3 regions of the Psychrobacillus sp. FSL K6-1464 genome follow, and region 3 is predicted to be linked to each of the others. Evidence: a T-box and tRNA genes for the amino acid it is inferred to sense, from the RefSeq annotation. Region 3 holds a T-box; the other regions hold tRNA genes.

Region 1 (10,135 bases), on a different contig from region 3:
AGCATCTCTGAGCGATTCAAGGGGAGACCAATTATTGGCGTTTTAGGAAATCATGACTATCCAGGAGATCTAGAGTATTACAATATCGTCAATATTCACCGAGAACAATCAAAGTTAGGAACTGAACGAGTAACAGGCATCGAAGGCTGCGTGAGATACAAGCAAGGAAAGAGTTTCCCGATGTATACACAAGCAGAAATGATTCGCATTTGTGATGACTTGCCTGCAGCAGATATCATCATTAGTCATAATTCACCATTTGGAATTCACGATAAAACTAATCGTGCCCATCTTGGGTATCTCGGGCTAAAAAACTACATCGAAAAACATCAACCGACTCATGTGTTTCATGGACATCAACACAAACATCAAATTAGCATGGTTGGGAAGACAAAAGTTGTTTGTGTATTTGGAGGATGGGTCTGGAATCAAGAGAAAGACACGCTAAAACAGGTGCTAAAAGTGGCAGAATGAATAATCCCTATTAAATTTAAGCATAGAGAAATCGACGGACAAAAACGTTCGTCATTTTTTATTGTAAATTTTATTTGACAAACTGGATATTGGGTGGTATACTTAGAATATAAAGTTAAAGAAACGAAATAATCATTTTTGTTCGACACGCTAGAAATGTATATACACCAAGGTTTTGAATGGGATAGAACCATTTTTGGTAAAGATTATGGAATAATTGCCGAACTATAGAATATGATGTTACAACAAAACAAAAAAAACGAAAGCAGAGGTGATGGACATGTTGAGAAAAATGACGATAGAAAACTTTTTAAACGTAGCGTCAAAACAGGGGAACAATCCCTTTATTTCAACACGCCTATCATCAGACGCATCACATACAAATTTAGATAGTCGCGAACTAACAGCAGAGGGATGGTATCCTTCTCGCTCATTAGGAAAGCTCCGAAAGAACATGCAGACATACTTGTATTCTTTTTACACACCACTGGTGTCGAATCGAATGTAGATTAGTTGTATATTCTTTTCCCACTCCGAGAGGATTGAGGAAGCTGCTCCTGATGAGATTATCTCACCGGGAGTTTTTTATTGCCTAAAAGGAACAAAAACAAAAAAACTAACACACGAAAGGAGAGGAAAGACATGATGAAAACAATTGCAGATTTAATGAGCAAGCATTGGCAAACACTATCAAGCGAATCAAGAATAGGCGGATTTGATCGCCCTAGTTTCACATGTCCGGAATCTGGACGTGTTGTTGAGTATACGCAAAATACGGCAAATTTACTGGATTTAGCGGGAGAGGTTTCATTACCGAAAGAATGTTTCAAGGAAAAACGTAAGATGGACGACCGACAGCAAAAGGGCAACCCTTATTTTTCAGGGCACCAATATTTGCACAGGCGAACACATCGCATGTTTTGTCATACCTTCGCATAGGAGGATATAGACACCCTTGAAGCACTCGTCGGGAAACCGAACGGGTGCTTTTTTGTAACATTTTTTTCGGACAGGTAGCCAAGAGGCTCAAGGCGAGAGACTGCAAATCTCTTATTCGCCGGTTCAAATCCGGTCCTGTTCTCCAATTATTCCCCTTTAGCCAAATGGTAAGGCATTCGACTTTGAATCGGAAAAGTCCACGTTCGAATCGTGGAAGGGGAACCAATCACACGGTGCTGTAGATCAATGGTAGATCGCTTCCCTGTCACGGAAGAGGTTGCGGGTTCAAATCCCGTCAGCACCGCCAACATTTCAAGATGTAGCTCAGTTTGGTTAGAGTACTTGGTTTGGAACCAAGGGGTCGCAGGTTCGAGTCCTGCCATCTTGACCATATATGAGGTGTTCGCATAGTGGCAATTGCAAGGGACTGTAAATCCCTCCTCGAAAGAGTACGTTGGTTCGAGTCCAACACACCTCACCATACTTTAGAACAACAATGCGGATATGGTGGAACTGGTATACACGTGCGATTCAGAATCGTATGCCTATGGGCGTGGGAGTTCGACTCTCCCTATCTGCACCAAATTTATAAAAAGAAGGAGTGAGCGACATGCTCGAGACAATAGAAGTAGATGAGATAAGGTTCGGAAGGCAACACAATAAGGCCCAGTGGTGAAATGGTTAACACACTAGACTTTCACTCTAGGATTGCGGGTTCAATCCCCGTCTGGGTCACCAAATAATGCGGATATGGTGGAACTGGTATACACGTGCGATTTAGAATCGTATGCCTTCGGGCGTGGGAGTTCGACTCTCCCTATCTGCACCAAACATGCTCGTTTAGTTCAGCGGAAGAATGCCTGTTTTGTAATCAGGATGTCGGGGGTTCAAATCCCTCAACGAGCTTAGCTTCATCAATACAAAAAGAATAGGAAGTGAGAACGATGAAGAGTGATAAGAGTGACAAGAAAATCAGCAAGCAATCAAATCCGCCTTCGTAGCTCAACGGTAGAGCAAGGTACTTTTAATACCGAGGTTGTAGGTTCAAATCCTATCGAGGGCATTTCATTTGTGGTCATGGTCTAATGGCAAAGACGACTGCCTTCCAAGCAGTAGATGTGGGTTCGATTCCCACTGGTTGCACCAATTAAACACAAGAAGGGATCTGATGTAGATGGGAGCAAGACAGAAGTACTACTAATTGACTACAAACAACTAATCGATTTTACAGACTCGATGCAGAAGAACAACTTTAAATTCGTTCACCAGTACATTCAAAAACGAGTGAAGAAACAAAAAGAAGGATGGGAAGAGGAATGTGAAAGCTTCCTGAAGGATGCAATAGAGTTGCAAGAGAGATTGAACCAGTATAGAAAAGATTACCTTAAACGGTTCGGTAGTGAACAATAACCATATTTGCCCTTGTAGCTCAGTAGGATAGAGCAACCGATTTCTAATCGATGAGTCAAGAGTTCGAGTCTCTTCTTGGGCGTTTTATTAATGCGGTAACAGGTGTACATTTGCTCTCATAAGGCAGATTGTGTAGGTTCGATTCCTACTACTGCAACCAATCTATACATCCTTAGCTCAGTGGTAGAGCGTTCGGCTGATAACCGAGAAGTCAGGAGTTCAAATCTCTTAGGATGTACCAATATTTCAAGATGTAGCTCAGTTTGGCCAGAGTACTTGGTTTGGATCCAAGGGGTCGCAGGTTCGAGTCCTGCCATCTTGACCAAATGGGATTATAGCTCAATTGGAAGAGCAACTGCCTTGCACGCAGTAGGAAGGGGTTCGAGTCCCCTTAGTTCCACCATTTTCAAAAAAATAAAGTTACGGGTAGTTGGCTGAGTGGCTGAAGGCACCGCACTGCTAATGCGGAAGAGGGGTAAAATACTCTCACAGGTTCGACTCCTGTACTACCCGCCATAACGGAGATGTGGCAGAGCTTGGTTTATTGCGTCGGTCTCGAAAACCGAAGGGCATGGAAGTGTCCCGTGAGTTCGAATCTCACCATCTCCTCCATATTTGGAAACGTGGCCGAGAGGCTGAAGGCGTCGGTCTTGAAAACCGAAGGGCGTGTAAGCGTTCCAGGGGTTCGAATCCCCTCGTTTCCTCCAATAATGACTCCGTGGTGTAACGGTTGCACGCCCGCCTGTCTAGCGGAAAGTTGCGGGTTCAAATCCCGTCGGGGTCGCCATATTAAGTATTTATTTTGCGGGTGTGATGGAACTGGTAGACATAGCGGACTTAAAATCCGCTGCTCTTGTAGCGTGTGGGTTCGACTCCCGCCATCCGTACCAAAATAACCACGTAGCTCAATGGATGGAGCATCTGACTACGAATCAGAAGGATTGCAGGTTCAAGTCCTGCCGTGGTTGCCATAGGGGTATAGTTTAATGGCAAAATGACGGCCTCCAAAACCGACGATGTAGGTTCGATTCCTGCTATCCCTGCCAAACGTTTGCTTAGCTCAACTGGGAGAGTACCTGTTTTACAAGCAGGTGGTTGGGGGTTCAAGTCCCTCAGCAGACACCATTAAAGTAAATGAAATTTCGAAAAAAAGATAAGGAGTGAGCAAGTTGAAATGGTTAGTACAAGAATTTCTAAACAATAGTTCGAATGTGGAAAGAGTCATAACTGCTTTAGAAATGAGTTCTACTGCTTATTTAATAGTACGACTGAACAAAGATTATAGTTTAACTGTCCTCCATAAAGGTACGAGAATACCTGAAGATAATTCAGCAGATATATTGAAAAAATTTACAAAAAATGAAAACATAATGGTCTACGGTTCAAAACAATTTGCAAACGTTGCACAATCAGAGAATTTTAAGCCAGGTTCTTTCTGGAGCGAAGACTTTGAGTATGAAGTGTTTAAACAAAAAATCGGCAAGGAACTGTTAAACAACGAATTCGTGGTTGGGGAGCTGTCGGGGCTAAAACCTATTTGGGATTCCTTTTTCATCCGACCGACGGGAAACACAAAGTTGTTTACTGGTTTCACCATCACATTAGAAGATTTTCTTTCATGGCAAGAAAGAGAATCTGATGTCAATAGTGCGTATGTGGGACAGACTTTAATGATCTCACCTGTCAAAGAGATAAAAGCCGAATATCGCTTTTTCGTTGTTGAGCAACAAATCGTGACAGCCTCAAGCTATGTAGTCGAGAAGTCTACAAATATTAATCACAAACCATCTGAAGAATTGATGGCTTATACCAAAGAAATGATTGATTTGTTTCCTCTCTCAAAGGCCTTTGTTATTGATGTTGCGGAAACAGATGATGGATTTAAAGTGATTGAATACAATAATATAAACTCTTCAGGACTGTACGGTTGCGATGAGTTAAATATTGTCCAAAAGATAAACGCAATGCAATTATAGATTAAGAAAAAAATACAGAAAGTCGGTGGAAGAACAATGAAAATGAAAGACTTAATCATGAAAGATCTAATCCAAGCAATGAAAGCGAAAGACGCACGGAAAAAAGGCGTGCTACAACTCGTGAAGGCAGGCTTGGAGAATGCTGAGAAAGTAAAACGTTCGCCTTTGGATGAAAAAGAAGAAATCCAGATCGTGCAACGCGAGATCAAGCAGACCAAAGACTATCTGGCAGAAGCCGAAAAGCTTGGTCGGACAGACAGCGTGGAGGATGCGAATGCAAAAATCGACATTTTATACGGTTACCTTCCGAACCAGATGTCAGAAGATGAAGTGCGAGCAGCTCTCATACAGAGTGGTGTCGTAGCTGGAATGAGTATGGGAGATGCAATGAAGATTGCCATGCCTGTACTATCTGGTAAAGCAGAAAACGCAACAATTTCGAAGATGGTGAAACATCTAATATCCTAAAATTCGGGCAGCAACGACTGCCTTTCTTATTCCGATATAACTCAGTTGGTAGAGTATCTGGCTGTTAACCAGGAAGTCACAGGTTCGAGCCCTGTTGTCGGAGCCAATTATTTACCCGTAGCTCAATCGGTAGAGCAACTCCCTGTTAAGGAGAAGGTTACAAGTTCAAGTCTTGTCGGGTAAGCCAACTATTGCAGAGCGATGTAGTTCTGTAACCAGTGGGAGTAGTTTAATGGTATAATGCCAGCTTGCCAAGCTGGAGGTGAGGGTTCGATTCCCTCCTCTCGCACCATATGGATCTTTAGTTCAGCGGTAGAGCGGTCCGCTCATAACGGACATGTCGCAGGTTCGAATCCTGCAAGATCCACCATAACGGATAAATAGCTGAGATGGATTAGCGATGGACTGAAAATCCATAGAGGGTGGATCGTTACCACTTTTGTCCACCATACATGCCGAAGTAGCACAATTGGCTAGTGCACCTGACTTGTAATCAGGGGGCTGCAGGTTCAAGTCCTGTCTTCGGCACCAAATAAAACTGTGGTGATGTTGGTGAAGCGGTTAACACGGGCCACTGTGAATGGTCTATTCGAGGGTTCGACCCCCTCACGTCACATACTAGAAAGAGTTAGAGATAAGCGTCGTCCATAATGGATGGCGTTTTTGTCTCGTTTAGAAGTAAACTAGATGCATTTTAGGTCGAATGGTTTTCAACAGAATCTACATCGAATTTAGATGACGTTACTATTGTGTACTATAGTAACAAATGTGTAATGATTGAAATGCAGTTATAAATGGTTTAATATGTCGATTCTAGTCGATTTTTTCTATGACTTCGATTCAATTAACCAATATTATTTATTGACATTGTTTACTACAGTGTATATAATAAATGGTAGAGATGAGATAACCTCTTATTCCTTCTGTAACCGATTCATCTAAAAAAAAATAAGGGGAGTGGGCTAAGAATATGACAGTGAGCTTACAAAAAGGTCAGCGTATTGACTTAACAAAAGGAAATGCACAACTCGATCGCATTCAAGTCGGTTTGGGATGGGATTCTGCTTCTGCTTCGTCAACAAAAAAGAAAGGTTTTTTAGCAGCTCTTACTCCACAGATTGACTGCGACGCATCTGTCATCATGCTTCAAGATGGAAAGTTCCAATCGAAGAAAGATTTGATTTATTTCATGAATAAAAAAAGTAATTGCAAGTCTGTTATACATTCTGGTGATAATTTAACAGGCAAAGGCAGCGGCGATGATGAAGTAATAACGGTTGATTTGAAGTCTGTTCCTGCTTCTTACGATAAAATCGTCTTCGTAGTAAATATTTACAGCTGCGTTTCTCGAAAACAAGACTTTGGCATGATTTCCAATGCATTCATTCGAATCGTTGATCCAACAACAGGTAACGAGTTGGTTAAATACAATCTCTCGGATGATTATCAAGGCCTTACTTCTCTTATTGTCGGCGAAATCTATCGTCATGGGCAAGAGTGGAAGTTTTCAGCAACTGGTGATGGAACAACAGACAAAACCGTCAACGAAATTTGCCAGAGATTCGCATAAATACACAATACTCGCAATAAAAACGTAAGAATAAACAAAAAAATGGAGGTTTTGTAAATGGGAGTTTCCTTAGCAAAAGGACAAAAGGTAGACTTAACAAAAAATAATCCGGGATTATCACATGCAACGGTTGGTCTTGGATGGGATGTTAATAAATATGATGGAGGACATTCTTTCGATTTAGATGCATCCGTATTTTTATTGGACGCGAACGGTAAAGTGTCAGCAGCAAGTGACTTCGTGTTCTACAATAATCCAACAGGCGGAAATGGTTCTGTGGTTCATATTGGCGATAACCTTACTGGAGAGGGAAACGGCGATGATGAGACGATCAACATTGATATTCAAGCAGTTCCATCTTCGATTGAAAAGATTACCTTTGCCGTGACTATTAATGACGCTGAAACTCGTCACCAAAACTTCGGTATGGTAAGCAACTCGTATATCCGTATCATGGACAAATCATCGGGAGAAGAATTGATTCGTTATGATCTAGGAGAGGATTTCAGTATTGAAACAGCAGTAGTCGTAGGCGAGCTTTACCGTAACAACGGGGAATGGAAATTCAACGCAATCGGAGCTGGTTATCAAGGTGGCCTTGGTTCACTATGTAACGACTTTGGAGTAGAAGTATCTATAAATTAACCATATACGAAGGGGAGGCATTTATGCTTCCTCTTTTTTGGTTGTTAAATACTTTTTTCTAGAGAAAGGCTGTTTTTACTTCCATTCTTATAATAATTAAAGATTAGCAAATTTCAGAAAATTGAATTGACTAAATGTTAAATTTTAGATAAAATTGAATCAGGAGCCCTAATAGATTAGGAGAGGAGAAATTGACTAGAAAAAGAGCGGAGTGATTTTATCAAAAAATACATTTACCTTGGAATTTCAATAACTTTAGTCATTTTCTTAGGTATTATAGCTTCATATTATTTCATGAAAAGTGAAACGACGGAAATAGCAGAAGTTGTCATTGAAAATGACGATTATTTAAACAGCTTGAACAAAATTGACATAAATTTATTAGAGAGTTCTCCTAGTGTATATTCTTTAAAAAATGAGTCTTTGGCTAATGGAGATATTTTTTTGCTGAGAGAGAAAAATGAAGGATTGTCTTTAAAAAAAGGTGATCATGTTTTTATTAATCTCACCTTTGAGCCAGATGGTTCAAGTCAAACAAATGCTGGTTTCATTTTAAATGGAAATTATACAGAACTATTTGCAGAAAAAATTACTGATAAGCTCGTAACTGATTTTACTGTAGAAGAGGATGGAGAATATATATTTTGCGTAATTGGTTTTAATGCAAATTTCATCAATCTTACATACGGTGGTATTCATATCAATTGATAGATAAAACAGGGGGAAATATATGAAGAATTTAAACAAGTTCGCAAAGTCTATCGCTTTCTTAGGAATGATTAGTTTTGCCATTTTCTCGGTTGAAACCGTTGCAAGTGCAGATTCCGTATCTGTATCTATACCAAAACAGGAACAATTGGATTTTGATAAGTTGAACAAAATAGATACCCTTGGTGTCAATGCAGAAGTTTATGTCAATCCAGAACACCAAGACGATGTCTATTTTCTAATAGATAATGAGAAATACATCATAAAAGATAATACTTTTGTAAAAGACATTAACATTCCTAAATATGGTACATATGCTACTGATTCGTGGTATGTTCAATTAGAAAATGGTCATAATACGGGAAAACATTATACCATTTCAAAGGGTACGAGCACGCAGTTTTCTACTTATGGATTACCGGAAACTAGAAGAATGGTGGTCTATGGACCTAATTGGGATGTAATAGCAACAGTGACAGGTAGCAACGAAGGTGTAGCTATGGTACAAAAAGCAAAAGTAACAGGAGATCACGGTTTTTATGTTCAAAACTTCAGTGCAACAAGTCAGTTGTTTAGATGTGAAGTGAAGTTTTAATAAATTAAGAGTACGTTTGTAACTGCTCGCATATTGTACACAAAAAGACATTCAGGGCTAGACTATTCTATTCTGAATGTCTTTCGTCATGCCATATTCTATTGAGTTCTTATTTTTCTTTACTTGAAATGAACATAGATTTTCCGTTTAAGATACCTGAGTAAATATCTCTTCCGCGATACGAATGACACCAGAATAGCCAAGACCCCATTTTGTTTCAAAAGGAATATCATTCTCTCTACACATCTGTTTGATGTGCTCTCCTCCAACATGACCTGAAACAGACAATAAGAAAATGACAAGATCCGCTTTCTTCACGAGTGGTTCGATACGAATTAATTTATCTTTCGCATCTGCCGTCAATAAAGTACCTCCACGCTGATAAATTGGGTCTTCGTAATGATTTCGGTTGGATTCATCACCAATCAATAAGATGGTACGTCCAGTAAGGGTTTGTTCTAAAGGTTCTATCTCTATCTCTTTCATGCTTTTCTTCTTACTTCCTGTATTCTTGTCGTTTGCTTCTGGAATGACTTCTGTTTTATGCACCCACAACACTTTTGCTTTTTGAGGGTTAGTTTTGTAAAAAGCAATATCAATAAGGGATCCTTCTTGAATATGATGCTCATGAATATCTTGTTCATCTAACAAAACGGTATAGAAATCTTCTCCGGAACGAATTGGTTTGCCTGTTTCCTCACTTTTATCTACCGCCAGTCTTCCAGCTACCTTTTTCACCACACAATAATTAAATTGTTGGCGTATTGGATTCTCTTCAGCAACTCCTTTTTCAACTAGCTCATATTGATAGAACTTATGATTGTCATCGAACTCTTTTAGCAACTTGGCACTTACGCTATCACCGTGTTCAAGTCCGAGTTTTCGAACGATGCCTTCTGGAACAAATCCATTAATTTCAGGAATATATCCACCTCTTAATTTTCTCTCAAAAATATAAGTCGGGGTTTCAATTTCCTCAGTATCTATCAATTCTTTCTCAACTAATACTTCCTCTTTCGGTTCAATTATTTGCTCCTCTTCTTTCTTCCAATTTTCCAATACAGAGAGTTCGTTATCTAAATTATGTTTAGTTTTGAACGAAACTACTTCTTCTAATTGTTCGCATAGCTGCCAATAGTGTTTAAAGAGTTTTTTCTGTAACTCGATATTCTCAAAACTGATGGAATCGATACTTTCTTTCATTTGCTCTTTTATCATTTCTAGTAATTGTCTATTCATAATTTTCCTCCTTCTACTTTGGATAATTCTACAAAAATCGTGGCATTCCTGCTAATTATATCCTAAAAAAACTAAATTAGTAAATTTTATTATACAATAATCTTATAATTT
Region 2 (10,135 bases), 2.5 Mb from region 3:
TGTAGTGCGGAACCAGTTGCGTTCATCACATGATTTTCTAATGATTGACGTACTCCTTTAGGGCTTCCCGTGGTTCCAGAAGTATACATAATAGAAATAGTACGACTTTTTGGCCAATCTCTTTCCATAGCATATACTTTTCTTTTGTTGTTATGAATATCATGAAAAGAAAATCTTTGGTTATAATTTATTTCTCTTTCATAGTTATCTACAAGTAAAATATTTGGCTTACTATCATGAAGCTGATAGTTTAGCTCTACTTCACTTAAACGTTCGTTTAACATAACTAATTCACAACCAAGTTGAAGACAACCATGTATGGCAATTACTAGCTCTGCATTGGAGCTTGATAAAATAGCAATCCTCATACCGGGCTGAATTCCTTTAGCGTGTAATTTCTCTGCAAATTCATTGGCTTCGTTATAAAGTTGTTGAAATGTCCATGCCTCTTCGCCAAACCGTAAAGCAGTGCGTTCCGGAGTCAAATAGGCACGTTTTAATAGTAAATTAGGAAACATGTTAAACTCCTTTCTTTAAACTATATACTTAATATACCTCGATATTCTATGTAAAAAAACCAGACAAAAAGAAGCCCGGTACTTTAAAAACAAAACTTAGATATGTGTTGATTTCCGCTCCGAGCGGACGCTTTCCGTGGGCACGGCTTCAGCCGCTTCCCTCGCTTTCACTCAGTCCAAGATCTTCAGCTCGTGCTATTCCCACTGGAGTCGCCGCTCTGCGCTTCAATCAAAGAAAATCCATTTTCATCTTTCCTAATAAAATAGTATCCCTTAGCAAGCGGACGATTTTATCCATCTCTTCACTTGGACAACTCTTATCATCTAAGCGAAAGACTATGGTCAATATTATCGTGGAGTACTACTCACTTAATTGATTTTAGTGAAATCTAGCCGGGATAAGCGAGAAAGTTGAGACCCCGCAGGGAAGAAGCGGAGAGCCTGACTGAGAAGGCTCGACCTCGCCCGCGGAAAGCGACCACATATAACGGAAATCAGTAGTATTACTCTTTCTTAATAGTTCTGTAAAACCATTGTTTATGCTGTATTTTTATATACTTGCTTATCTAGTAAAAAAGCTATCCCATAAAGGATAGCTTTTTTGTACTCGTCATTCACTAATCACGGAAAACGTGGGAATTGACCAAAATCTGGTTTACGTTTTTCTTTAAATGCATCTCGACCTTCTTTGGCTTCATCCGTTGTATAGTAAAGCAGTGTTGCGTCACCTGCTAATTGTTGAAGCCCTGCTAAACCATCCGTATCTGCATTCATCGCAGCTTTTAAGAAGCGAAGTGCTGTTGGACTCATTTCTAGCATTTCTGAACACCACTGAACAGTTTCATCCTCTAACTGTTCATATGGAACTACTGTATTGACTAAGCCCATATCAAGAGCTTGCTGTGCATCGTATTGACGACATAAATACCAAATTTCACGCGCTTTTTTATGTCCAATAATACGTGCCAAATAGCCAGAACCATAACCAGCATCAAATGATCCAACTTTAGGACCAGTTTGTCCAAATCTAGCATTGTCCGCTGCAATTGTTAAATCACAAACAACATGTAGAACATGTCCGCCACCAATTGCATAACCAGCTACCATTGCGACAACCGGTTTAGGTATTACACGGATTAGGCGTTGTAAGTCTAGTACGTTTAAGCGTGGAATCTCGTCTTCTCCAACGTATCCACCATGTCCACGTACTTTTTGGTCTCCGCCTGAACAGAATGCATGCTCACCTTCACCTGTTAAAATAATGACACCTACATTTTTATCGTCACGAGCACGAGAAAATGCGTCAATCATTTCCATTACTGTTTTAGGGCGAAATGCATTACGCACCTCAGGACGGTTAATAGTTACTTTAGCAATTCCGTTAAAAAACTCATACTTAATATCTTCATATGTATGTAATGTTGTCCATTCACGAGTCATCTTACATCCTCCTTTAAAATAATATCCTTTACTATTGTAGCAAACAATTCAGGATTTTCCACATGAATTGCATGGCCTACATTCCTAACTTCTGTATGGGCAGCGTTTGGAAAGTAGTTTTTCATCTTTTTCGCTAGATTACTAAATTTTTCATCTAACTCGCCTGTTATAAAAAATGTAGGTGTAACAACCTCATCAAGCTTTTCCCAATAAGAAGGTTGCACTCCAGTGCCAAATCCACGTAAACTATTTGCCAAACCAATTTCAGTCCCTGCTAGTCGCTCTTGTCGTATAAGCTGCTGTTTCTCCAAGGATAACTTTCTTTGGGATTGAAACAAAGGTATTCTTTCCCAAAAATCTACAAAAGATACAAGCCCTTCTTCCAATATTCGATTAGCAAGCTGCTCATCGGATTGTTTTCTATTGGTGCGTTCTTCTATTCCTATAAGTCCGGGAGAACTACTTTCTAAAATTAGTCTTTTTACAGAGTACTGACTTGCATAGGCTAGAGCTAACCTACCACCCATTGAATAACCAACAAGCGTAAAATTATTCCACTGAAGCTGTTGAAATAATGCATGCAAATCTTTTATCTGCTCCTCTGCTGAATAACGACCTGAATCCATAGGTTTAGAAGTCCCCCCATGTCCTATAAGATCAATTGCAAGGAGATCAAATGTACTGGGTAGATGTGAAATTACTTCATCCCAACTATGTGTAGACCCCGTAAATCCATGCAAAAAAACAATTTTTTCATTTGCACCCTTATTATATCTGTTGATATGAATATCAATTCCTCGGATATTGACTCTTATACTTTCCAAACCGAATCCAGCTCCTTCGAAATCGCAGCCCATAATTTTCGATGTGTCTCTGTATTTACTTGTCTATTCGTGAATACTTCGATAATACGAATATCCTTCGTCTTTTCTTCGGCTAAAGCTTCTTTAAAATCTTCCTTCGAGTGAACTGCATTGTACTGAGCATTATACATAGTGGCTATATTGGAAAACTCTAAACCTGTCGGAGTACCAAATAAATGCTCAAAATAATTGGTTTCTGTAGATTGAGGGAGATAAGAGAAAATTCCTCCGCCGTCATTATTCATAACAATAATCGTCATATCAGAATGGTGGAACCGACTAACTATCAAACCATTCAGATCATGTAAAAACGCTAAATCTCCAATCAATAAATAACCAGGACGATTTAGTGCTGCTTGAACTCCAAGTGCGGAAGAAACTACCCCGTCTATTCCATTCGTTCCTCTGTTTGCGTAGAGTTGAATATCCTTTTGGGTTTTATTGAAAAAGGTATCAAGGTCTCGTATTGGCATACTACTACTAGCAAATAAATATGACTTATCTGGTAGTGCTTCAAACAACAAACCTGCTAATGCACCTTCATCTGTTTCATGTTCCATATAGCTGTTCACATGAGCAGTCGCTATATTATTTGCTTGAGTCCAGCAATCCGTGTATGTAGAAGAAGACTTTGTATCTGTTTTTAGCCATAGTGATTCAGCATCCACTTGTACATGATGCGTAGCAATATGAAGTGAATCACGGAAAAGTGGACTTTCGTCGACAACCATAAATACCGTAGGCTTACACTCTTTTAAATAAAGCATAAGTGGTTTAGAAACTGGTTGTGCTCCAAAACGAATTACGACATTTGGAACAGCCATCTCTTGAAAGGACTTGTTTTTCAGAATGGCATCGTATTGATCAATACATAAATCCATGCAATCCGCAGGTATAGATGTGCGTAAATTCGATAACGGATCAACTAGAACTGGCCATTGTACCATTTTTGCAAATTCCCAAAAACCATCAGTAGTTTGAAGAGAATCTCCTACGATAAATATTCCTCTTACTTCATTTTGAAGCAAATCTTTATACCACACTAAAAATTCTTCACTTGGTGCTAACTTTCCAATCTCGGGTACATGTATGTTCATTGTTGGTAATGGCTGTTCCATATCAAGTAATAACGGCTCACGGAATGGTACGTTAATATGAACAGGTCCCATCGGAGCAGTTTTGGAAGTAGACACTGCACGCTGAATATGACGCTCTACAAACGCTAAATTTGCTTCTGATTCTGGTAGAGGAAAGTCTACTGCCCATTTAACATGCTTTCCATATAGATGAAGCTGGTCTATTGCTTGAGGTGCTCCCACTTCTCTAAGTTCATGTGGACGATCAGCTGTAACAACTAATAGCGGTACACGAGCATAATACGCTTCTACAATAGCCGGAAAAAAGTTTGCAGCAGCGGTTCCAGAAGTACATAAAAGCACAACTGGAGTTTTCTTAGCTTTCGCAATGCCAAGAGCAAAGTAACCGGCGGAACGTTCATCTATTTGTCTATAAAATTGAAAACCCTCACTTTTGGCAAATGCATATGCCAGAGGAGTTGACCTTGAACCAGGACACATCACTATGTCCTGAACACCTGCCTGTCTAATTGTTTCTACAAAGTGATTTACATAAGATGTTAAATACTCGATGTTAGTCATTCATATTTCCTCCAAGTGTTCGAAGCATTGGACGGAACTTCACTCGTGTTTCTTCAAATTCCTCTATGGAGGATGATTCGGCAACGATTCCGCCACCTGCATATAAATAGGCGTGTTCATTTTCTACTAAAGCAGAACGTATTCCAACAGCGAACTCCCCGTCTCCTTCAGCGTTTATCCAGCCAATTGGAGCAGCATAATACCCACGATTCATCTGTTCCGATTCGCGAATAATCTTAATCGCATCCTGGCGTGGCTCCCCACCTAGTGCTGGAGTAGGATGTAAAGCCTGTACTAGCTCAAAAAGCGATGAATTCTTTTTCAGACTTCCTTCAATCGGAGAATATAAATGTTGAATATCTCTAATTTTCATAAGCTTTGGTCTAGTGGGTACTTTGACGTCTTCACAATATTGCATGAATACTTTTTTAATCATTTCCACTACATATTTATGCTCACCTAAATTTTTGGGATCTGATAATAATGCCTCTCCAAGCTCCTTATCCTCAAGAGAATGCTTTCCTCTTCTCGTAGAACCGGCAAGTCCAGCAGATTGGGCTTTGTCATTTTCTACTTTAACAAGTCGCTCTGGTGTTGCACCAAAAAAGATTTTCTCTCCATTTTCTAATCCAAATAGATAACTTTCAGGTTGCTCCATGGAAGCATTATATATTGCTGTTGCTGGTGAGAAAGTATCAGCAAATGTCAGTTTAAGTGATCTAGCTATAACTACTTTTTGGACTTCATCTTTTCGAATTCTCTTCGTTACATCCTCTACAGCATGTAAATACTCGTTCTTCAAGCGGTCTTCTCGTTTGATCAAGGACGGTTTTTCATGTACCCTTAACTCTTTTACTTGAGCAGTGTGTATTAACGCATCTCTTTCTATACGTAACAGTTCAAACGTTTCCGTACTCTTTGCTTCGTCCGTAATATAGTGAATGTTCACGAATGCCTGATCATGTTGGATAACTAGCTGAAACGTAGACACGACAAAGAATGCAGAAGGAAATGTATCCCATTCCGAAGAAATCTTGTTTTTTGGATCGAAAGCAAAGCCGCCAAATAGGATAGGAGATACATCCGCTTTTTCCTTTAATGATGACTGGCAAAGTTCCTTCCATTTTGTATCAATATCCTTATATCTATTATCTTCTAAGTTATTTGTAATAGTATGAGCATGTCCCAATCCAACTAAGGTCAATGTCTTCTCTTTGTTTTGCCAAAAATAACGTTTCCCTTTATATAATTCATCCCCTGCTTCAAAAAAAGCTTGTGCAGATAATCTCGATACTTCTATTGTTTCCGTATAAAAACGGTATTTTGTATTAATGGTACCGGTGGTTTTCGGCATAAATATGACCTCCGTTTAGTAACTACTCTTTTATCTAGGTTAACTAATTTACTCTACCTTTAATCATACATCTTTCTACACATTTCAGCACACATTTAGCTATAAATTTATGTTAAAATTGATATTGGATTCTTTTAAAGGAGAGAAAAAATATGTCACACGAATTTCAAGCTGACAAGGGCTGGCGCGTATGGTGGAAACTGACAAGACCACATACCCTAACTGCCTCATTTGCACCAGTTTTTCTTGGTACAATGATTGCCCTATACGAGGCAAATATTGATTGGCTATTGTTTATTGCTATGTTATTAGCTTGTCTACTGATACAAGCTGCTACAAATATGTTTAATGAGTATTATGATTTTGTACGAGGTCTCGATAGCGAGGAATCGGTCGGTATTGGTGGGGCAATTGTTAGGAATGGTGTAAAACCCAAAACGGTAATGCAACTAGCTCTATTGCTATATGTAATAGCTGCTATATTAGGTATCTATATTTGTTATGAAAGCTCTTGGCTATTATTAATAGTCGGTGCAATTTCTATGGCAGTGGGATATTTCTATACTGGGGGACCTTACCCTATTTCTAGTACTCCCTTTGGTGAGCTTTTCAGTGGGTTATTTATGGGGATGCTTATTGTTTTAATTGCAGTTTATATTCAAGTTGGTTCAGTGCCTTTATTCGCTGTATTGTTATCTGTACCAAGTGCTCTGCTAGTAGCAGCAATCATGCTATCTAATAATATTCGCGATTTAGTAGAAGACACAATAGGCGGACGAAAAACGATGGCTATATTAGTTGGTCGGAAAACAGCAATTACAATTCTAGCTTCCTATTTTGTTTTGTCTTACCTATGGATTATAGGTTTAGTAGTTTTACAAATAATCACTCCATGGAGTTTATTAGTTTTATTGAGTTTGAAAAAACCTATACATGCCATAAAATTATTTAAACAAACAGAAAATCCAGTTCAGGTTGCGCCTGCTATGAAAGACACCGCACTTACGAATACGATTTTTGTATTCCTTTTAGGATTAGGTCTATTGATTGGCTATTATTTATAAGGATAAAATAAAAACAGATGAGCAGATTATTTAGCTGCTCATCTGTTTTTATTATCCCGTGCAAATTTTATATTCTTTCAGTGCTACAAAATCTAGATAATGTGAACATATTTCTGTATCGAAAGTTAGTCTCTATAAAGGCATGGTGTCTTTTGAAGAAAGTATTACCAGGAATACATCGTATAGCTTCCATAACTTTTATTGTTTTAAACAGTTCTTACGCTTTCCGTGTATAAACCACTCTCTATTTTCACAGAAGATCAATACTCTAACCAATCAAACATTTAAGCCTGCGCAGGATCTTTTTTAGTAATATCTTTTTCTAGTACAATAAAAAAAGGTAACCAATGATTGGTTACCTTTTTTTGAGTATGACCCCTACGGGATTCGAACCCGTGTTACCGCCGTGAAAGGGCGGTGTCTTAACCGCTTGACCAAGGGGCCTATATATGGCGGAGAAGGAGGGATTTGAACCCTCGCACCGGTTGCCCGATCTACACCCTTAGCAGGGGCGCCTCTTCAGCCACTTGAGTACTTCCCCATATATGGCTCCGAAGGTAGGACTCGAACCTACGACCGATCGATTAACAGTCGATTGCTCTACCACTGAGCTACTTCGGAATAATGGTGGGCCTAAATGGACTCGAACCATCGACCTCACGCTTATCAGGCGTGCGCTCTAACCAGCTGAGCTATAGGCCCATTATTTTGGAGCGGGTGAAGAGAATCGAACTCTCATCATCAGCTTGGAAGGCTGAGGTTTTACCACTAAACTACACCCGCATTAAATGGTGGCTCAGGACGGAATCGAACCGCCGACACAAGGATTTTCAGTCCTTTGCTCTACCGACTGAGCTACTGAGCCTCTTCAATCTTAAAATAAAAGCTAATTGTTTAGGCTATATTTACAATTGATATGTATTAATATTATTAAATAAATGGCGGTCCCGACCGGGATCGAACCGGCGATCTCCTGCGTGACAGGCAGGCATGTTAACCGCTACACCACGGGACCATTTGGTTGCGGGGACAGGATTTGAACCTGCGACCTTCGGGTTATGAGCCCGACGAGCTACCACTGCTCCACCCCGCGACAATAAAATACTTAAGGATTATTATTACTTCCACAAACAATAAGATAAAAATGGAGGAGGAAGAGGGATTCGAACCCCCGCGCGGTATGACCCGCCTGTCGGTTTTCAAGACCGATCCCTTCAGCCGAACTTGGGTATTCCTCCAAGACATTGTTGGTGGACCTTGCAGGACTCGAACCTGCGACCGGACGGTTATGAGCCGTCTGCTCTAACCAACTGAGCTAAAGGTCCTTAAGATGGCGGCAGAGGGAGTCGAACCCACGACCTTTCGGGTATGAACCGAGTGCTCTAGCCAACTGAGCTACACCGCCATGATTTTCAAACTAATTTATAAATGGTGGAGCCTAGCGGGATCGAACCGCTGACCTCCTGCGTGCAAGGCAGGCGCTCTCCCAGCTGAGCTAAGGCCCCATAAATAATAACTGGTCGGGAAGACAGGATTCGAACCTGCGACCCCTTGGTCCCAAACCAAGTGCTCTACCAAGCTGAGCTACTTCCCGTTATATGGTGCGCTCGGCAGGACTCGAACCTGCAACCTCTTGATTCGTAGTCAAGTGCTCTATCCAATTGAGCTACGAGCGCAATGTTTCAAAAAAGTGGTGCCGAGGACCGGAATCGAACCGGTACGGTAGTCACCTACCGCAGGATTTTAAGTCCTGTGCGTCTGCCAGTTCCGCCACCCCGGCACTTTAGTGAATCTTTGGAGCGGAAGACGAGGTTCGAACTCGCGACCCCCACCTTGGCAAGGTGGTGTTCTACCACTGAACTACTTCCGCTCGGTTATTAAATTAAATGGTGCGGGTGAAGGGAGTCGAACCCCCACGCCTTGCGGCGCTAGATCCTAAGTCTAGTGCGTCTGCCAGTTCCGCCACACCCGCATACATAATTCACTGAAAAAGTGATGAGCCATGTAGGATTCGAACCTACGACCCTCTGATTAAAAGTCAGATGCTCTACCAACTGAGCTAATGGCTCGGAAAATGGTGCCGGAGAAAGGACTTGAACCCTCAACCTACTGATTACAAGTCAGTTGCTCTACCAGTTGAGCTACTCCGGCAGGAGTAAATATATGGTGGAGGATGACGGGCTCGAACCGCCGACCCTCTGCTTGTAAGGCAGATGCTCTCCCAGCTGAGCTAATCCTCCTGGGTAAGTTATGTATTTATTGCAAGCCCAGCGACGTCCTACTCTCACAGGGGGAAACCCCCAACTACCATCGGCGCTGAAGAGCTTAACTTCCGTGTTCGGTATGGGAACGGGTGTGACCTCTTCGCCATCATCACTAGACTTGAATAATTATTGAAAGACAAGTTTTATTATACCAACTCTGTAGAATATTACAAGAGTTATTTTAAAAAAATTTTATTCTTTCAAAACTGGATAAACGACATTGTTACGTTAAACAAATTTGGTTAAGTCCTCGATCGATTAGTATTCGTCAGCTGCACGTGTCGCCACGCTTCCACCCCGAACCTATCTACCTCATCGTCTTTGAGGGATCTTACTTACTTGCGTAATGGGAAATCTCATCTTGAGGGGGGCTTCGTGCTTAGATGCTTTCAGCACTTATCCCGTCCACACATAGCTACCCAGCGATGCTCTTGGCAGAACAACTGGTACACCAGCGGTGTGTCCATCCCGGTCCTCTCGTACTAAGGACAGCTCCTCTCAAATTTCCTACGCCCACGACGGATAGGGACCGAACTGTCTCACGACGTTCTGAACCCAGCTCGCGTACCGCTTTAATGGGCGAACAGCCCAACCCTTGGGACCGACTACAGCCCCAGGATGCGATGAGCCGACATCGAGGTGCCAAACCTCCCCGTCGATGTGGACTCTTGGGGGAGATAAGCCTGTTATCCCCGGGGTAGCTTTTATCCGTTGAGCGATGGCCCTTCCATGCGGAACCACCGGATCACTAAGCCCGTCTTTCGACCCTGCTCGACTTGTAGGTCTCGCAGTCAAGCTCCCTTCTGCCTTTACACTCTTCGAATGATTTCCAACCATTCTGAGGGAACCTTTGGGCGCCTCCGTTACACTTTAGGAGGCGACCGCCCCAGTCAAACTACCCGCCTGACACTGTCTCCTACCCGGGTTACGGGTATGGGTTAGAATTTCAATACAACCAGGGCAGTATCCCACCG
Region 3 (10,135 bases):
GGGATAAGTGCTGAAAGCATCTAAGCACGAAGCCCCCCTCAAGATGAGATTTCCCATTACGCAAGTAAGTAAGATCCCTCAAAGACGATGAGGTAGATAGGTTCGGGGTGGAAGCGTGGCGACACGTGCAGCTGACGAATACTAATCGATCGAGGACTTAACCAAATTTTGTTTAACGTAACAATGTCGTTTATCCAGTTTTGAGTGAACAAGCACTCTATTTATGAGGGTTTCAAGACACAAGCAGTGCTAGGAAACAAGTGAGAGAAGGAAGGAACGTACTAACGTACGTGACTGACAGATCGAATGAAGTTGACAACGCAATGCGCCGTATATTGGAAGCCGAAAGAGTCTAGTGATGATGGCGAAGAGGTCACACCCGTTCCCATACCGAACACGGAAGTTAAGCTCTTCAGCGCCGATGGTAGTTGGGGGTCTCCCCCTGTGAGAGTAGGACGTCGCTGGGCACCAAAAAGAAGTCGTTACCGAGTTATATCGGTAACGACTTTTTTTATTCTATTCAATACTAAAAAATCTTAATCCTCAGCAGATAGAATAATCTCTTAAAGTATATACCTATCGATAAAATGAAAACTCCACTAAGTCTAACATCTATAAAGCACCGCATTTGAACTGGTTAAAATAAGTAATCTTATATAATTGCTCGAACATTAATCATATTTCTACTTTATATATACATATTAAGAAAATTAAGCATTAGTAGTTGATTTAAATAATATAGAAAGAAAAATCCGAATAAACATATTATTTGCGGATTCTTGACACTTACAAGAAGCGCTGATAACCTTGTAATAATATTCATTTAACGAGGAGGAATTTTGAAAAATGTGGGAGTCTAAATTTCAAAAAGAAGGATTAACATTTGATGATGTTTTATTAGTTCCAGCTCAATCGGAAGTTTTACCAAAAGATATCAATTTATCTGTGCAATTAACGGATAAAATTAAATTAAATATACCAATGATTAGTGCAGGAATGGACACAGTAACAGAAGCTAAAATGGCAATAGCAATGGCACGTCAGGGCGGACTTGGAATTATTCATAAAAATATGAGTATTGAAGAACAATCTGAACAAGTACTAACAGTTAAACGTTCAGAAAATGGAGTTATTACAGATCCTTTCTTTTTAACTCCAACTCATCAAGTATATGATGCAGAGCATTTGATGGGGAAATATAGAATTTCCGGTGTCCCTATTGTAAATAATGAAGAAGATTTACAATTAGTCGGCATTATCACAAACCGTGATTTACGTTTTATTCAAGATTACTCTTTAAAAATTGATGATGTAATGACAAAGGAACAACTAGTTACAGCTTCTGTTGGAACCACTCTTGAGGATGCAGAGAAAATTCTTCAACAATATAAAATTGAAAAGTTACCTATCGTTGATGAAAATGGAAAACTAAAAGGATTAATCACTATTAAAGATATTGAAAAAGTGATTGAATTTCCTAATGCTGCAAAGGATCATCATGGACGCTTGTTAGTTGGCGCTGCAGTAGGTGTTACAAAAGATACGATGCTTAGAGTGCAAAAACTTGTAGAAGCACAAGTAGATGTGATTGTTATTGATACAGCACATGGTCATTCTCAAGGGGTTATGGATACGGTAAAAGAAATTCGCAACACTTATCCAGATTTAGATATCGTAGCTGGTAACGTTGCTACTGGTGAAGCAACTAAGGCTTTATTTGAAGCAGGAGCTGATGTTGTCAAAGTTGGTATCGGCCCTGGTTCTATTTGTACTACTCGTGTTGTAGCGGGTGTTGGGGTTCCTCAAATTACAGCTATATACGATTGTGCTACAGAGGCTCGCAAAGCAGGTAAAACAATAATTGCTGATGGTGGTATTAAGTATTCAGGTGATATTGTAAAAGCTTTAGCTGCTGGTGGACATGTTGTTATGTTAGGAAGTTTACTTGCTGGTACGACAGAGAGTCCTGGAGAAACAGAAATTTTCCAAGGCAGACGTTTTAAAACTTATCGCGGAATGGGATCAATTGCAGCTATGGAAAAAGGCTCAAAAGACCGTTACTTCCAAGAAGATGCAAAAAAATTAGTTCCAGAAGGCATTGAAGGCCGTCTTCCTTATAAAGGACCACTTTCTGATACTGTGCACCAATTACTAGGTGGTGTTCGTGCAGGAATGGGGTATTGTGGAACAGGTACACTTGAAGCGCTAAGAGAGAATGCACAATTTATCCGCATGACTGGTGCTGGATTACGTGAAAGTCATCCTCATGATGTTCAAATTACGAAAGAAGCTCCAAACTACTCTATATCGTAAGTAATTGCACTAGATAGAAACTTTTGCACCCATTTGTCGTCTTAAACTAGGACGAATGGGTGCTTTTTTGTATACAAGTGTCCTACCTTGCTAAAGTATGATAAAATGAGCAATGATAAAACCAAAAGGTGGAGGTACGATAGTGAAGAAGGTATGGATGACATCAATGATAAAGTGGCTTGTACTTCCGATGTTTCTTGTGTCAGTAGTATGTAGTATGCCTGCTGCTACAAAAGCAGAGGAAAGCTTGAATTTAAATGTAGATGCAGCAATTTTAATCGATGCAGAGACAGGAAAAATTTTATATGAAAAGAATTCTGAGACAGCGCTTGGAATAGCAAGTATGACGAAAATGATGACGGAGTATTTGTTATTTGAAGCAATAGCAGAAGGTAAAGTAACATGGGATCAACAATATAATGTTACTGAATATACATACAAAATCTCTCAGGATCGTCGTTTAAGTAATGTACCACTACGTGAAGATGGTAGCTATTCTATTCAAGAGCTTTATGAAGCAATGGCCATATATTCTGCAAATGCTGCTACTATAGCAATTGCTGAAACAATTGCAGGTACTGAAGATAATTTTATAAAGCTAATGAATGAAAAAGCAGCAGAGATGGGACTAGAAGGATATAAATTCGTCAATTCTTCAGGTCTAAATAATGAAGATTTACAAGGTATGCACCCAGCGAGTACTAATGCTTCTGATGAAAACGTAATGCCTGCCAAATCAGTGGCAATTCTTGCATATTATTTGATGAAAGATTTCCCTGAAGTTTTAGAAACTACAAAGATTCCTAAGAAAATATTCCGTGAAGGAACTTCTGATGCAATAGAGATGAGTAACTGGAACTGGATGTTACCAGGTTTAGTATATGAATATGAAGGCGTAGATGGATTGAAAACCGGAACAACAGAATTTGCAGGTCATTCCTTTACTGCAACTGCTCAAAAGAACGGAATGCGTGTTATTTCTGTCGTAATGAAAGCAGTGGGTGCAGATGGAAAAGGTTCGTACAAAGCACGTTTTGATGCAACAAGAGCTCTATTAGATTATGGGTTCTCCCAGTTTTCTAAAGAAGAGATTGTTCCAGCAGGATTTAAAATTCCAAAACAAGCCACATTAAAAGTAGAAAAAGGGAAAGAGGACACAGTTGCAATTGCTGTGAAGGAACCCATTTCTATGATTATTAAGACAAATGAAAAAGAATTGTACAAGCCTGTATTTACACCAACTAAAGAGACGCTTGAAGCAGCTATTAAAAAAGACACAGTTGTAGGTAAAGTTCACTTAGAGAAATCTGAAGGAACTGACTATGGCTATATAACTGATCAAGCGGCAGAAACAGATGTAGTAACTACTGAAGCGGTAGAACGTTCTAGTTGGATAAGCTTAATGTTCCAAGGGATCGGTAAATTTTTCGGTAATTTATGGAACAGCACAACAGACTTTATAGGTGGATTATTTTAAATAGCAGAAGCACCGTAGCTCATCAAGAGTTACGGTGCTTTTTAATTTCTAGTGCTTTCATCAGTTGATGAATAGAAGAAGCAACTTGTTCCATTTTTAGGCCACCAAAACCTAGTACAAGCTTTGGAAAAGTTTGCTCATCTAAATTCGATGAAATGTAATCCTGAAGACCATAAATCCGAATGTCCGCTTGCTCAGCAAGTTTCACTAGTTCTGTCTCTGTTTTAGTTGTACGAATGGTCAGTAAAATATGCATTCCCGCCTGTTCTCCAGAAATACTAACCGTGGGATGGTATTGTAAAATAGTTTTTGTAATAATTTCTAACTTACGTTTATAAATTTTTCTCATTCTATTTAAATGTTTTGCGAAGTAACCATCTTCCATAAAGTTTGCTAGTATATGCTGATCCATTCGAGGAACTGTAGCTGCATAATAAGAAAATCTTTGTTTATATTGTAAGATTAGAGACTTTGGTAGAACTGCATAGGCTATTCGCAAAGAAGGCATTAGTGACTTAGAAAATGTACTCAAATAGATGACCCGTTCATTTTGATCTATACCTTGTAGGGATGGAATAGGCTTACCCGTGTATCTAAACTCGCTATCGTAATCATCTTCAATAATGTATCTATTATCCTGCTGATATGCCCACGCTAGTAACTGGCTGCGGCGGGTTGCAGACAATACTGCTCCTGTCGGAAACTGGTGAGAGGGAGTCACATACATCACATTTGCAAAAGATTGCTCTAGTTTAGAAACTATGACCCCATCATTATCTACTGCTATAGGTACAGACATCCTACTATCATTAAAAAATAAGTGATGTGTAAGTGGATACCCAGGGTTTTCAAATCCATACACTGCCTTTTCACCAAGCAAATGAATAATGAGCGGCATAATTTGTTCAGTACCTGAGCCTAGAATAATTTGTTCAGGTGTACTCTTTACTCCCCTAGATTGGAATAAGTAAGAAGAAATTTGCTGTCTTAATAAATAATCTCCTTGGGGATGACCTAACTGTAGTAACTCCCCATTTTCTTCATTTACAATGTCCTTCGCATATCTTCTCCAAGTCTTAAAAGGAAAAGAGTCTGTATCAATTTTACCTGTAGAAAGATCGACCGAAAAGGAAGGTGTATCAGTCGATTCCGGCACGATAGAAGCAATACCTTGTTCAATGATCGCTAATTCTTCTAAATTTTGAACAAAGTATCCACGTCGAGGTTCAGATACTATAAACCCTTCAGCAACTAACTGGCTATAGGCAAACTCAATCGTTGTCTGACTGACTGCTAAATATTCGGCAAGCTTTCTTTTAGAGGGAAGCTTAATACCTTCTTCAATTGTTCCGTTTATTATGGCTTTCTTTATGGATTGATATAATTGTTCATATAGTGGGGTTTTTGAATTATGTATTAACTGAAACATTAGGAAATCCATTATTTCTCCCATCTGACCACTTCTTTTGATTTATTTTAGAAACTTATAGTATGGTCATATTTTATTATACTAAATTTAATAAAAATAATGGAGCACTTGCATAAACAATTGGAAATCCTTTCACAAACTCTCGTCATGTAGGAAGGCAATGTTATATTGTAGAGAAGATATAGGAAAGTCTTGCAAAAGAAGTTCACGTATAGTAAAGTATGAGTAATTTCATGAATCAAAAACGATGATAGGAAGCAGTAACAAGCTCGTTTTTTATAGAGAGTCAGCGGTTGGTGAAAGCTGATATAAACACTTGTGAATCCGTCCTTTGAGTTGTGCGGCTGAATGATTAGTAGGTCGTGCCGGTTGAAAAGCCGTTAGAGTACAAGTAAGTGGATTCTGTCTATGACAGGATCAATCAGGGTGGCAACGCGGGTATGCTCTCGTCCCTTTTTCATGGGATGGGGGCTTTTTTGTGTTTTCAAAATTTTAAGGAGGAATATTATATGTTGGATGTAAAATTTGTACGTGATAATTATGAAACAGTTAAAGCAAAACTTGCTAAGCGTGGGGAAGATATTTCAGAATTTGATCAATTCCAACCTTTAGATCAAAAGCGTCGTGAATTGATTGCGAAAACAGAAGTGTTAAAGGCTGAAAGAAACGAGTTTTCTCAAAAAATATCTCTGATGAAACGAAACAAAGAAAATGCGGATGAACTTATCGCACGTATGCGTGAAGTAGGCGATGCAATAAAATCATTAGACGATGAGCTTCGGGATGTAGAAGAAAAATTTGAACATATGATGATGCGAATCCCCAATATTCCGCATGATAGTGTACCGATTGGTGATTCTGAAGATGATAACGTAGAAATACTTAAATGGGGAGAAGTTCCGTCATTTGATTTTGAAACGAAAGCACATTGGGATATTGCGACAGATTTAAAATTAGTAGATTTTGAACGAGCGGCAAAAGTAACAGGAAGTCGTTTTGCATTTTATCGTGGACTAGGAGCAAGACTGGAACGTGGATTATTAAACTTCATGATGGACCTACATGCTGAAGAGCATGGCTATGAAGAAATGCTTCCTCCTTATTTAGCAAATCGTGCAAGTCTTACAGGCACTGGGCAACTTCCAAAGTTTGAAGAGGATGCTTTCCTAATTGGAGAAGAGGATTATTTCTTAATACCAACGGCAGAAGTACCTGTAACAAATTTTTATAGAGACGAAATATTAGATGGAGCGGAACTTCCACAAGCGTTCACTGCTTATAGTGCTTGTTTCCGTTCTGAAGCTGGATCAGCAGGTCGCGATACTCGTGGGTTAATACGTCAACATCAATTTAACAAAGTCGAGTTAGTTCGTTTTGTAAAGCCAGAGGATTCTTATGAGCAGTTAGAACTTTTAACTGGACATGCAGAAAAAGTATTACAATTGTTAGGTCTGCCATATCGTAAACTTCATATGTGTACAGCAGATCTAGGCTTTACAGCTGCAAAGAAATACGATTTAGAGGTTTGGCTACCAAGCTATGGTGAATACAAAGAAATTTCTTCATGTAGTAACTTTGAAGATTTCCAAGCTAGACGTGCAGGAATTCGTTTTCGTCGTGAAGCTGGAGGAAAACCTGAGTATGTGCATACTTTAAATGGCAGTGGATTAGCACTGGGACGAACAGTAGCGGCTATATTAGAAAATTACCAACAAGCAGATGGAACAGTTATAGTTCCAGAAGTTCTTGTTCCATATATGGGTGGAAAAACTGTTATTAAATAAAAAAAGGACCAGATTCGCTATAAACCGCGTTTCTGGTTCTTTTTTTGTTCACGAAGGTTACGGAAAAATTGAGTGAGTATACTGCCGCATTCTTCTGCTAAAATGCCTTCTGTGACGTCACAGCAATGGTTAAATCTATCGTCATTTAATAGTCTGTACAGGGAATCTACACAGCCGGCTTTGGTATCTCTTGCTCCGTAAACTACTCGAGGAATTCGTGACTGTAAAATTGCTCCTGCACACATAGGGCAAGGCTCCAAGGTAACATATAAAGTTGTTTCTTCTAATCTCCAATTATTAAGTGCTGCACAGGCCTCTTGAATAGCGAGCAGTTCTGCATGGGTTGTGGCATTTAGGCTTGTTTCTCTTAAGTTGTAAGCCGATGCAATAACTTGATCATTATGTACTATTACAGCACCTATAGGAACTTCTCCAATGGCTGCTGCCTTCTTTGCTTCTTCTATGGCTAAATTCATATAATATTCATCCATTTTTCATCGACTCCTTCTTCTTAGTTTAGCATGTTTTTTTGAGAACTTGCATACTCTAAGATGAAGGAGTGATGCATTGATCCATATAGTTAAACAAGGAGATAGTTTATATGCAATCGCCAAACGGTTCGGAACAACAGTGGAAAGTATTGTCTCTATAAATGAAATTCCTGACCCTGATGTATTAGTAATAGGCCAGGCGCTGGTACTACCATCAAATCCAAGTCCAAACAGACCTACCATTGAAACAAATTTGTATGTTGAATGGTATACAGAAGTACCTGCGGAACGTGTGCTAGAGCAAGTAGAGAAGGTAGCCTCCAATTTAACGTATATGATGCCTTTTTCGTATGAAGTACTACGAGACGGCTCATTGACGGAGATGAATTGGGGGACGTTAAGTGAAATTGCTAAAGAGCAACAGGTAGAAACAGTGATTGTCATAGCGAATATTGAAGATTATGGGTTTAATGCTTCTCTAGCTCATACCATTTTCACCGATGAAGCAGTGAAGACCAATTTGTTTAAACAAGCAGTGGCAGAGGCTGAAAAAAGAGGAACGAAGCATATTCATATAGATTTTGAATATATGGAAGCGACGGATAGAGAAAACTACGTGAACTTTATAAAGGAATTTAAAGAATTTGCTAAAGGATATGTTATATCCGTAACACTTCCGCCTAAGACTAGTGCCGATCAACCAGGAAGATGGTATGAAGCTTTTGACTATAAGGCAATAGGAGAAGTAGCAGATTTTGTTGTTATTATGACCTATGAATGGGGATATAGTGGTGGGCCACCGATGGCTGTCTCTCCAATTGGACCAGTTCGTAGAGTATTGGAATATGCAAAGACAGAAATACTGCCAAGTAAAATTATGATGGGGCAGAATTTGTATGGATATGATTGGACATTACCTTATAAGGTAGGAAACCCAAATGCTAGGGCATTAAGTCCACAACAGGCTATTCAACTAGCAAAGGATCGAAATGCCGCAATCGAGTACGATCAAAATGCACAGGCTCCTTTCTTTCACTATTGGCAGAATGGTATCGAACACGAGGTTTGGTTTGAAGATGCACGTTCTATTCAAGCTAAATTCAAACTTTTAATAGAACTGCAGCTGCTAGGAATAGCATATTGGCATAGTGGATTTGACTTTCCACAAAATTGGTACTTACTTCATGAAATGTTCCAAGTGAAGAAAAAATAGAGCAAATTAGCCTTTCCTTGGAAAGGTGGATTTGCTCTATTTTTCGTTTTCAGCGTGTGCTAAAATAGATGATACGACTTGAAATCTTAGAGTGAGGTTAAAACTTATGTCCATTCCATTTATAACAGTAGAAGGTCCAATAGGGGTTGGGAAGACTTCCCTGGCGAAAGCTATTTCGGCCAAATATCAATTTGCATTACTGAAAGAAATTGTGGATGAGAATCCTTTTTTAAACAAGTTTTACGAGGATATAGCAGAGTGGAGTTTCCAAACAGAGATGTTTTTTCTGTGTAATCGTTATAAACAATTAAGTGATATAGAGAAAAAATATTTATCAAAAGAAAATCCAGTTGTGGCTGATTATCATATTTTCAAAAATCTAATTTTCGCGAAACGTACATTGAGTGAAGTAGAATATGAAAAGTATGAATCAATATATCAAATCCTAACAAAGGATATGCCTGTTCCTAATATGGTCATATATATAGATGCAAGTATAGATGTACTTCTTAGTCGAATTGATATGCGAGGAAGGGATTTCGAGAAAAAAATTAGCCCTGACTACTTGGAGCAGCTCTCAGCAGATTATCGAATGTTTATCGATGACTTCGAACAAAAGCATCCTGAAGTACCAGTTCTTCGAATAAGTGGAAACGAGATAGATTTTGTTCAAAATGGTAAGGACCTACAAATAATACTAGAAAAAGTAGATGCAACATTGCATAAAAGGAGTTATTAATAATGAGTTTAAGAGAGAAATATGGCATCCCTTCAAATGCAGTCATTACAATTGCAGGAACTGTTGGAGTGGGTAAATCAACAATGACTAAAGCATTAGCAGAAGCATTACATTTTAAAACGTCTTTTGAAAAAGTAGATACAAACCCTTATTTAGATCGTTTTTACGAAGACTTTTCTAAGTGGAGCTTTCATTTACAAATCTACTTCCTAGCTGAACGTTTTAAAGAGCAAAAAAGAATGTTTGAGTATGGCGGTGGCTTTATACAAGACCGTTCTATTTATGAAGATACTGGTATATTTGCACAAATGCATAAAGAAAAAGGTACGATGGATCCTGTAGATCATGAAACCTATACGAGCTTGTTTGAAGCTATGGTAATGACTCCATATTTCCCACATCCAAACTTACTAATATATTTAGAAGGATCAATGGATGACATTATCGATCGAATTCACGATAGAGGTCGCCCAATGGAGCAGCAAACCCCTATCTCTTACTGGGAAGAAATGCATGGACGCTATGAGCGATGGATTGATGCATTCAATGGTTGTCCAGTACTTCGTTTGAATATTAATGATTATGATATTATGACAAACCCGAATGACGTAGAAACAATTTTAGAACGCGTTGGTCAATTCATGGAACAAACTGCTATTATTCGTAAATAAATAAAATCCTCCTGTGAT

The links. The T-box of region 3 lies ahead of serS (serine--tRNA ligase). A T-box ahead of a tRNA ligase gene usually reads a tRNA of that ligase, here a tRNA-Ser.
Region 1: it has a tRNA-Ser gene. The T-box ahead of serS (serine--tRNA ligase) is inferred to sense a tRNA for this amino acid. The anticodon was not compared.
Region 2: it has a tRNA-Ser gene. The T-box ahead of serS (serine--tRNA ligase) is inferred to sense a tRNA for this amino acid. The anticodon was not compared.

Annotation. Positions count from the first base shown of each region.
Region 1 covers NZ_JBBOOP010000002.1:86,308-96,442, reverse strand. Annotated here, with positions in the region: gene MKX39_RS20410 (metallophosphoesterase family protein) at 1-474, shown strand, start outside; gene MKX39_RS20405 (hypothetical protein) at 1,117-1,413, shown strand; tRNA gene MKX39_RS20400 (tRNA-Cys) at 1,482-1,558, shown strand; tRNA gene MKX39_RS20395 (tRNA-Gln) at 1,564-1,638, shown strand; tRNA gene MKX39_RS20390 (tRNA-Asp) at 1,646-1,720, shown strand; tRNA gene MKX39_RS20385 (tRNA-Pro) at 1,727-1,804, shown strand; tRNA gene MKX39_RS20380 (tRNA-Tyr) at 1,810-1,894, shown strand; tRNA gene MKX39_RS20375 (tRNA-Leu) at 1,912-1,996, shown strand; tRNA gene MKX39_RS20370 (tRNA-Glu) at 2,077-2,151, shown strand; tRNA gene MKX39_RS20365 (tRNA-Leu) at 2,158-2,242, shown strand; tRNA gene MKX39_RS20360 (tRNA-Thr) at 2,248-2,319, shown strand; tRNA gene MKX39_RS20355 (tRNA-Lys) at 2,405-2,476, shown strand; tRNA gene MKX39_RS20350 (tRNA-Gly) at 2,485-2,559, shown strand; gene MKX39_RS20345 (hypothetical protein) at 2,530-2,823, shown strand; tRNA gene MKX39_RS20340 (tRNA-Arg) at 2,832-2,905, shown strand; tRNA gene MKX39_RS20335 (tRNA-Ile) at 2,990-3,064, shown strand; tRNA gene MKX39_RS20330 (tRNA-Pro) at 3,071-3,148, shown strand; tRNA gene MKX39_RS20325 (tRNA-Ala) at 3,152-3,226, shown strand; tRNA gene MKX39_RS20320 (tRNA-Ser) at 3,248-3,339, shown strand; tRNA gene MKX39_RS20315 (tRNA-Ser) at 3,344-3,435, shown strand; tRNA gene MKX39_RS20310 (tRNA-Ser) at 3,441-3,530, shown strand; tRNA gene MKX39_RS20305 (tRNA-Asp) at 3,536-3,610, shown strand; tRNA gene MKX39_RS20300 (tRNA-Leu) at 3,628-3,713, shown strand; tRNA gene MKX39_RS20295 (tRNA-Arg) at 3,718-3,794, shown strand; tRNA gene MKX39_RS20290 (tRNA-Val) at 3,873-3,948, shown strand; gene MKX39_RS20285 (ATP-grasp domain-containing protein) at 3,984-4,799, shown strand; gene MKX39_RS20280 (GatB/YqeY domain-containing protein) at 4,836-5,267, shown strand; tRNA gene MKX39_RS20275 (tRNA-Asn) at 5,298-5,373, shown strand; tRNA gene MKX39_RS20270 (tRNA-Asn) at 5,379-5,454, shown strand; tRNA gene MKX39_RS20265 (tRNA-Gly) at 5,486-5,559, shown strand; tRNA gene MKX39_RS20260 (tRNA-Ile) at 5,563-5,637, shown strand; tRNA gene MKX39_RS20255 (tRNA-Phe) at 5,642-5,716, shown strand; tRNA gene MKX39_RS20250 (tRNA-Thr) at 5,722-5,798, shown strand; tRNA gene MKX39_RS20245 (tRNA-His) at 5,811-5,883, shown strand; gene MKX39_RS20240 (TerD family protein) at 6,238-6,837, shown strand; gene MKX39_RS20235 (TerD family protein) at 6,895-7,482, shown strand; gene MKX39_RS20230 (hypothetical protein) at 7,777-8,190, shown strand; gene MKX39_RS20225 (hypothetical protein) at 8,213-8,785, shown strand; gene MKX39_RS20220 (hypothetical protein) at 8,933-10,024, opposite strand.
Region 2 covers NZ_JBBOOP010000001.1:2,548,133-2,558,267, forward strand. Annotated here, with positions in the region: gene MKX39_RS12850 (o-succinylbenzoate--CoA ligase) at 1-518, opposite strand, end outside; gene menB (1,4-dihydroxy-2-naphthoyl-CoA synthase) at 1,140-1,958, opposite strand; gene menH (2-succinyl-6-hydroxy-2,4-cyclohexadiene-1-carboxylate synthase) at 1,955-2,782, opposite strand; gene menD (2-succinyl-5-enolpyruvyl-6-hydroxy-3-cyclohexene-1-carboxylic-acid synthase) at 2,770-4,479, opposite strand; gene MKX39_RS12870 (isochorismate synthase) at 4,472-5,833, opposite strand; gene MKX39_RS12875 (1,4-dihydroxy-2-naphthoate polyprenyltransferase) at 5,986-6,897, shown strand; tRNA gene MKX39_RS12880 (tRNA-Glu) at 7,270-7,341, opposite strand; tRNA gene MKX39_RS12885 (tRNA-Ser) at 7,348-7,438, opposite strand; tRNA gene MKX39_RS12890 (tRNA-Asn) at 7,444-7,518, opposite strand; tRNA gene MKX39_RS12895 (tRNA-Ile) at 7,523-7,599, opposite strand; tRNA gene MKX39_RS12900 (tRNA-Gly) at 7,607-7,680, opposite strand; tRNA gene MKX39_RS12905 (tRNA-Phe) at 7,687-7,762, opposite strand; tRNA gene MKX39_RS12910 (tRNA-Asp) at 7,837-7,912, opposite strand; tRNA gene MKX39_RS12915 (tRNA-Met) at 7,916-7,990, opposite strand; tRNA gene MKX39_RS12920 (tRNA-Ser) at 8,043-8,135, opposite strand; tRNA gene MKX39_RS12925 (tRNA-Ile) at 8,146-8,222, opposite strand; tRNA gene MKX39_RS12930 (tRNA-Met) at 8,229-8,302, opposite strand; tRNA gene MKX39_RS12935 (tRNA-Ala) at 8,327-8,402, opposite strand; tRNA gene MKX39_RS12940 (tRNA-Pro) at 8,415-8,491, opposite strand; tRNA gene MKX39_RS12945 (tRNA-Arg) at 8,497-8,573, opposite strand; tRNA gene MKX39_RS12950 (tRNA-Leu) at 8,589-8,677, opposite strand; tRNA gene MKX39_RS12955 (tRNA-Gly) at 8,693-8,767, opposite strand; tRNA gene MKX39_RS12960 (tRNA-Leu) at 8,785-8,869, opposite strand; tRNA gene MKX39_RS12965 (tRNA-Lys) at 8,894-8,966, opposite strand; tRNA gene MKX39_RS12970 (tRNA-Thr) at 8,973-9,048, opposite strand; tRNA gene MKX39_RS12975 (tRNA-Val) at 9,062-9,137, opposite strand; rRNA gene rrf (5S ribosomal RNA) at 9,163-9,278, opposite strand; rRNA gene MKX39_RS12985 (23S ribosomal RNA) at 9,400-10,135, opposite strand, start outside.
Region 3 covers NZ_JBBOOP010000001.1:14,891-25,025, forward strand. Annotated here, with positions in the region: rRNA gene MKX39_RS00045 (23S ribosomal RNA) at 1-165, shown strand, start outside; rRNA gene rrf (5S ribosomal RNA) at 352-467, shown strand; gene guaB (IMP dehydrogenase) at 847-2,313, shown strand; gene MKX39_RS00060 (serine hydrolase) at 2,456-3,790, shown strand; gene pdxR (MocR-like pyridoxine biosynthesis transcription factor PdxR) at 3,813-5,231, opposite strand; T-box leader at 5,458-5,676, shown strand; gene serS (serine--tRNA ligase) at 5,729-7,003, shown strand; gene tadA (tRNA adenosine(34) deaminase TadA) at 7,021-7,494, opposite strand; gene MKX39_RS00080 (glycosyl hydrolase family 18 protein) at 7,571-8,707, shown strand; gene MKX39_RS00085 (deoxynucleoside kinase) at 8,814-9,446, shown strand; gene MKX39_RS00090 (deoxynucleoside kinase) at 9,449-10,117, shown strand.